DNA from 2 places in the Kitasatospora sp. NPDC036993 genome. Region 1 is predicted to be linked to the other one. Evidence: predicted binding sites of a transcription regulator. Region 1 holds the regulator's gene; the other holds the start of a gene.
The links. The regulator HspR, encoded in region 1, represses chaperone genes until heat shock. The targets are predictions, from matches to a motif close to TTGAGNNNNNNNNNCTCAA.
Positions count from the first base shown of each region.

Region 1 (3,378 bases):
GCGCCCGACTCGTCGGCCGTTGCCGCTGTCTCCGTCCTCGACGACATCAGCTGGGGCTGACCGCGTGTGCCGACCGGCACTGATGCGAGACTTCCCCGGACTTCCTCGTCCGCGGGAAACGTATTCGCAGGTGGGCGGCCGGCGCGTTTTTACCCGCCACTGATCCGACGCGCCGCTGGCGCGGGCATGTCTCTACGGATGGTTCCCGTTTGTGGATTCAGCCCGCGCGAGCGCGTATCCGAGTTGGAACAAGGAGTCCACATTGTGCTCCTCGCGCATCTCGGCGATATGGCGGGCCAGGGTGCGTTCGCTGATTCCCAGGCGTCTCGCGATGACTCTGTGATTGGTTCCCGCCAGCAGTAGATCGATGATCGTCTGGCGAAGCCGCGAGACGACCTGCTGGGGGACGGCGCGGTCCCCGTCGAAGTCGAGGGCGCGGCTCCAGCTCGGCTCGAAGACCTGCTCGGCGAGGTAGGTGGCCACCGCGGGTTCGTGGATGAAGGCCGCCATGTTCAAGTCGTGCGCGACCGGGATGACGGCCATCTTCCGGTCTATGACGATGAGCCGGGTATAGGGCTCGTCAAGGGTTCTGTACTGGCCGCCGGCCTTGGCCAGGCGTGTGACGTAGTCCCGGGTGGGCTGGTGGTAACGCGTGCTGGCGTGGTAGATCGTCCGGATCTTCGTGCCGTTGCCCAGCATGGCGAGGTCCCGGTCGATCACCGAGGCCAGGAGCTCGGGAGGCCGTGGACCCCCTGGCTGGAGTGCCAGCGCCTCCTCGGCGCCCGCGTCGGCGTACTGCTGCATCTTCTGATTTATCAGCACTTTGCCATGGACATACTCGATCGAGCCGCCGACCTGTCCGGGCGTGTGAAACTCCTGGGCGAGTTCGCTCAGTTCGGTCGGCAGGGCGACGGCCCGGGTGAGAAGCTCGAGCGCCTGTCGCTGCCAGGTGCTGCTGAGGCTCTCCGAAAGCTGGGTCGGGTCGATGGCGATCAGGCTGTCCGGCGCGTCGAGGTCAGGGACCAGAAGGCCTATTCTGATCAATTCGTCCAGCGGACCCGATTCACCCGGGGCCGGGACCTCTTTCGACGTACTCCCGCCGGTCCTGATGATGTGCAGGAAAAGCGCACGAGCTTCCGCGGAAAGTATCGGCCCCCCACTCGTGATGGGGCCGAATTGAGCTCGTCCACTCATGCCGGCTCCTTGCCGTTGACCCAACCCGCCGTGACCCGTCCCAGCAGATCCTAGGGCGCGTGACCATTGCTGATGATGAGATCGCCGGTCTCTCCCGAGCTTGGCCGATCGCCAGAGCGACACTCTCTCACCAACACCGAGCCGCCGGCACCCCCCGAGAGGAGGGGCCGGCGGCTCGGTGGGTGGCCCGGTCAGCGCCTGGGGCGCCAGACGACGAGGGCGCTGGACTGCGGGGTGGGGGGCTGGTACGGGACGAGGTCACGGCGGTAGGAGGCGTGGACGGCGGCCTCGCGCTGCCGCAGGGCGCTGGCGGCGCCCTCCAGGGAGTCGACCAGTTCCGCGACGCGGGACTGGAGGGCGGAGACCTGGTTCTCCAGCTCGATGATCCGCTTGATGCCCGCCAGGTTGATGCCCTCGTCCTGGGAGAGCCGCTGGACCTCGCGCAGCTGCTGGATGTCGCGCGCGGAGTAGCGGCGGCCGCGGCCCGCGGTGCGGTCGGGGCAGACCAGGCCGAGGCGGTCGTACTGGCGCAGGGTCTGCGGATGCAGCCCGGACAGTTCGGCGGCCACGGAGATGACGTACACCGGGGTGTCCTCGGTGAGGACGTACTGCGGCGGGGCCGCGGCCCGGCGGGTGCGGCGCGGGCCGGCACCGGGCAGGCCCTCGCCGACGCCGGGGCCGATCGGGGTGTCGGGATCGATCGGGTTCATCGGGGACATCTGGTCGTCACGCTCCCTTCGCCGCCCGGAACAGGGCGGCTCGCGGATCGTCGGAGGCGGTGGCCTCGCGGTACTGCTCCAGGGCGTTCAGCGCGTCGCCGGCGACCTGCTGGGGCACCACGACCTCGACGGTGACGAGGAGGTCGCCGCGGGTGCCGTCCTTGCGGGTGGCACCCTTGCCGCGGGCGCGCATGGTGAGGCCGTTGGCGCTGCCCGGGGGGAGCTTGAGCTTCACGGCGGGGCCGTTCAGGGTGGGCACCTCGATGGTGGCGCCGAGCGCCGCCTCGGGGAAGGTGACCGGGACGGTGACCGTGAGGTTGTCGCCCTTGCGCCCGAAGACCGGGTGCGGGTCGACGTGCACGGTGACGTAGAGGTCGCCGGGCTGTCCGCCGCGCTCGCCCTGGGCGCCCTTGCCCTTGAGCCGGATGCGCTGGTCGGCCTGGACGCCGGCCGGGATGCGGACCTGCATGGTGCGGGCCGAGCTGGCCCGGCCGCTGCCGTGGCAGTCGGGGCACGGGTCGTCGACGATCATGCCCCGGCCGCGGCAGTCCTTGCACGGCTCGGAGAGCGCGAAGGCGCCCTGGCCGCGGCTGACGGTGCCCGCGCCGACACAGGTCGGGCAGACCCGCGGGGTGGTGCCGGACTTGGCGCCGCTGCCGTTGCAGTGACGGCACGGGGCCTGGCTGGTCATCCGCAGCGGGACGGTCGCGCCGTCGACCGCCTCCTCGAAGGAGAGCGTCACCTCGGTCTCGACGTCGGCGCCGCGCCTGGGCGGGGCCTGCCGGGTGCCGCCGCGGTTGAAGAGGCCGCCGAAGACGTCGCCGAGCCCGCCTCCGCCGCCCCCGCCGCCGCCCTGCTGGCCGCTGAAGAGGTCGCCGAAGTCGAAGCTGTAGCTGCCGGTGCCGCCGGGGCCGCCGCCGGCCCGGAAGCCGCCGTTGGCGAAGAGGCTGCGGGCCTCGTCGTACTCCTTGCGGCGCTTCTCGTCGGAGAGGACGTCGTACGCCTCGGAGATGTCCTTGAACCGCTCCTCGGCCTTGGGGTCACCCGTGTTGGCGTCGGGGTGGAACTCGCGCGCGAGCTTGCGGTAGGTCTTCTTGATCTCGGTGGCGGTGGCGTCCTTGGGCACGCCGAGGACCTTGTAGTAGTCCTTCTCGACAAAGTCCTTGCCACTCATGGCTTCCGCCACCTCCCGATGTCCATAGTCACAGAGCTGTCAACAGGCGCTGAGCGAACGACCGTCGACAGCGCGCTGCGGAGCCGGCCGCCGTACTTGCCGGCGTACGACTCCGCAGCGCACTGGGTGTCAGCTGTCACTGGGTTCCAGCTGTCACAGGTTGTCAGCTGTCCGAGCCACCGTCGGACTTGTCCGGGTCGGCGGACTTCGCCTCGGCGTCCGAGGACGCCTGGCTGCCGGGCTGCGGTTCCGCGACGGCCACCATCGCCGGGCGGATGATCCGCTCGCCGA
Region 1 covers NZ_JBVJRP010000001.1:184,955-188,332, reverse strand. Annotated here, with positions in the region: gene ACZ7C5_RS00875 (helix-turn-helix domain-containing protein) at 193-1,194, opposite strand; gene ACZ7C5_RS00870 (heat shock protein transcriptional repressor HspR) at 1,386-1,904, opposite strand; gene dnaJ (molecular chaperone DnaJ) at 1,921-3,087, opposite strand; gene grpE (nucleotide exchange factor GrpE) at 3,251-3,378, opposite strand, start outside.

Region 2 (3,378 bases), on a different contig from region 1:
CCAGCGCCGTGGTCATGGTGATGCCGGCGCTCGGCCCGTCCTTGGGGACGGCCCCGGCCGGGACGTGCAGGTGCACGCCGCGGTCGCGCAGCGAGGTGACCGGCAGCTCCAGCTCGGCGCCGCGCGAGCGCAGGTAGGAGAGCGCGATGTGCGCGGACTCCTTCATCACGTCGCCCAGTTGCCCGGTGAGGGTCAGCCCGCTGCCGCCGGTCTCGGCGTCGGCCAGCGAGGCCTCGATGTAGAGCACGTCGCCGCCGGCGCCGGTCACCGCGAGGCCGGTGGCCACGCCCGGGACGGCGGTGCGGCGCTCGGCCGGCTCCTGGGCGGACTCCGGCACGTGGTGCGGCCGGCCGATCAGGGCGCGCAGGTCCTCCGCGCCGACCGCGGCGGGCAGTTCGCGCTCGCCCAGCTCGGCCTGGGCGGCGATCTTGCGCAGCACCCGGGCGATCGAGCGCTCCAGGTTCCGGACGCCCGCCTCGCGGGTGTACTCCCCCGCGAGCCGGCGCAGCGCCTCCTCGTCGACGCCGACCTGCCCGGCGTCGAGGCCGGCCTTCTCCAGCTGGCGCGGGAGCAGGTGGTCGCGGGCGATGACGACCTTCTCGTCCTCGGTGTAGCCGTCCAGCCGGACCAGCTCCATCCGGTCGAGCAGCGGCTCGGGGATGGCCTCCAGCACGTTGGCGGTGGCGAGGAAGACGACGTCGGAGAGGTCGAGTTCGACCTCCAGGTAGTGGTCCCTGAAGGTGTGGTTCTGTGCCGGGTCCAGCACCTCCAGCAGGGCGGCGGCCGGGTCGCCCCGGTAGTCGGAGCCGACCTTGTCGATCTCGTCCAGCAGGACGACCGGGTTCATCGAGCCGGCCTCCTTGATCGCCCGGACCAGCCGGCCCGGCAGCGCGCCGACGTAGGTGCGCCGGTGGCCGCGGATCTCCGCCTCGTCCCGGACGCCGCCGAGCGAGACCCGGACGAACTCGCGGCCCATGGCACGGGCCACCGACTCGCCGAGCGAGGTCTTGCCGACGCCGGGCGGGCCGACCAGGGCGAGCACCGCGCCTCCCCGGCGGCCGCCGACCGCCCCGAGCCCCTGGTCCGAGCGGCGCTTGCGGACGGCCAGGTACTCGACGATCCGCTCCTTCACGTCGGTCAGGCCGGCGTGGTCGGCGTCCAGCACCGCGCGGGCGCCGGCGATGTCGTAGGCGTCCTCGGTGCGCTCGTTCCAGGGCAGCTCCAGGACGGTGTCCAGCCAGGTGCGGATCCAGGAGCCCTCGGGCGACTGGTCGGAGGCGCGCTCCAGCTTGTCGACCTCCTTGAGCGCCGCCTCGCGGACGCCCGCGGGGAGGTCGGCGGCCTCGACCCGGGCGCGGTAGTCGCCCTCCTCGTCGGCCGGTTCGCCGTTCAGCTCGGCCAGTTCCTTGCGGACGGCCTCCAGCTGACGGCGGAGCAGGAACTCCTTCTGCTGCTTGGCCACGCCCTCCTCGACGTCCTTGCGGATGGTGTCGTTGACCTCCTCCTCGGCGAGGTGGTCGCGCAGCAGGGCCAGCGCGTACTCCAGGCGGGCGACCTGGTCGGCCTCCAGCAGCACCCTGAGCTTCTGCTCGGGGGTGACGAAGGGGGCGTAGCCGATGTTGTCGGCGAGCTCGCCGACGCCCTCGATCCGGTCCACCCGGTCGACGACCTGCCAGGCGCCGCGCCTGCGCAGCCACTGGGTGGACAGCGCCTTGTACTCCTTGACCAGTTCGGCGGCCCGCCCGGCCACCGGTGTCCCGGCCGAGGACTCCTCGAAGGGCGTGGTCTCCACCCAGAGGGCGGCGCCGGGGCCTGTGGTGCCGACGCCGATCCTGACCCGGCGCACGGCCCGCACCAACGCGGCGGGCTCGCCGTCGGCCAGCCGGCCGACCTGCTCCACGGTGGCCAGCGTGCCGGCCGCCGCGTACGAGCCGTCCATCCGCGGGACCAGCAGGACCTGCGGCTTGCCGGAGCCGGTGGCCGCCGCGCGGGCGGCCTCGACCGCGGCGCGCACCTCGGAGTCCTTCAGGTCCAGCGGGACGACCATGCCCGGCAGGACGACCTCGTCGTCCAGCGGCAGTACGGGCAGGGTGAGCGGTGTGGACGTCGATGCCATGATCTCTCCCCGGTCAGTGAAGTTGAGTCGACCTGACTAAGGCTTCGCGGGCGCCGGATGTTCCCGGCGTCCAGTTCGCCGTGAGCGAACACGATTCGGCACGGGAAGCACCGCTTCCGGCTCCGTCAAAAGAGCACCGAAAGCACCGACCGCGCCTTAAGGGAGCCTGAAGTGAACGCTCCGGCCCCGGGGAGGCCCCGCCCGGGCGGCGGCGTCAACGCGCCGGCCGCACCCGCGCGGAAGCACCGCCGGCCGCGGGGGCGGCCGCGGGGGCGGCCGCCGTCACGGCGGCCGGACGCGGCCGGGGCGGACGCCGCTCGATCCGGCGCAGCCAGCGCCACAGCGCGACCCCGGTGAGCACCGCGGCCGGGTGCCCCACTCCGGTGATCACGTCCTTGTCGGTGGCGATCTGCTCGGCGATCATCAGCCCGGCGCCGCCCAGCGCGAGCAGCCGCCCGCGCCAGGAGAGCAGCCCGGCCAGCGCGCCCAGGCAGGCGAGCACGCCGTAGCTGACCCCGATGTCCAGGTAGTCCATCGCCTCGGGCGCCATCCGCCCGGTCTCCACCGCGGTGATCACCACCCCCTGGGAGAGCAGCGTCGCCGCGACGTGCCCGGCGGCGAACACGGCCGCCGCCCGGGCCGGCCCGACCCTGCGTTCCAGCGGCGCGAGGGTGACGGCGAATCCCCACAGGTACGGCATCCACACCTCGCCGGCCACCCAGAATCCGCTCAGCACGAGCGCACGCAAAGGATGCTGGAGGAGGTTGTGCCCGTCCGAACTGGAGGCCTCCTGCAACCGCTGCACGAGTTCCGGATCGGCGAGCCTGGCGAAGGTCGTGGTGGCTCCCACGACGGCGAGATATCCGAGCGTGAAGGGCGTCCGCCGGGGTGTCGGCATCCGTTCCAGCAGCCACTCCACGACACCGGCGCGCAGGCCGAGACGGAGCATTCCGTACGGCGCTCCCATGGTCCCGAACCCGTCGGCACCCCGCCCCGGACCAGCCATGCCGCCTCCGCTCCACGCCGCAGCCACCGACTCCCGCCAGGTGTCCAACGTACCGGCCCGCACTGCGGATTCCGCCCGGTCGGGTGTCGTCGCGGTCACCGTACGTCGAGGTTCTGAGAGGCACCTGGGAAAAGCCCGTGAAGACCGCCGCCGCGGCGGGCCGCCGGATTCCCGGCATTGGTCCAGACCTTCTCTCCATTAACGCGACAGCAGGGCCTCTGACCGGCGACTTGGCGTCAACTGGAGTGCATACGTA
Region 2 covers NZ_JBVJRP010000006.1:345,575-348,952, reverse strand. Annotated here, with positions in the region: gene lon (endopeptidase La) at 1-2,116, opposite strand, end outside; gene ACZ7C5_RS15480 (rhomboid-like protein) at 2,331-3,065, opposite strand.
Region 2: a site for HspR is predicted at 2,139-2,157, ahead of lon (endopeptidase La). Genes of this name have one in related genera too.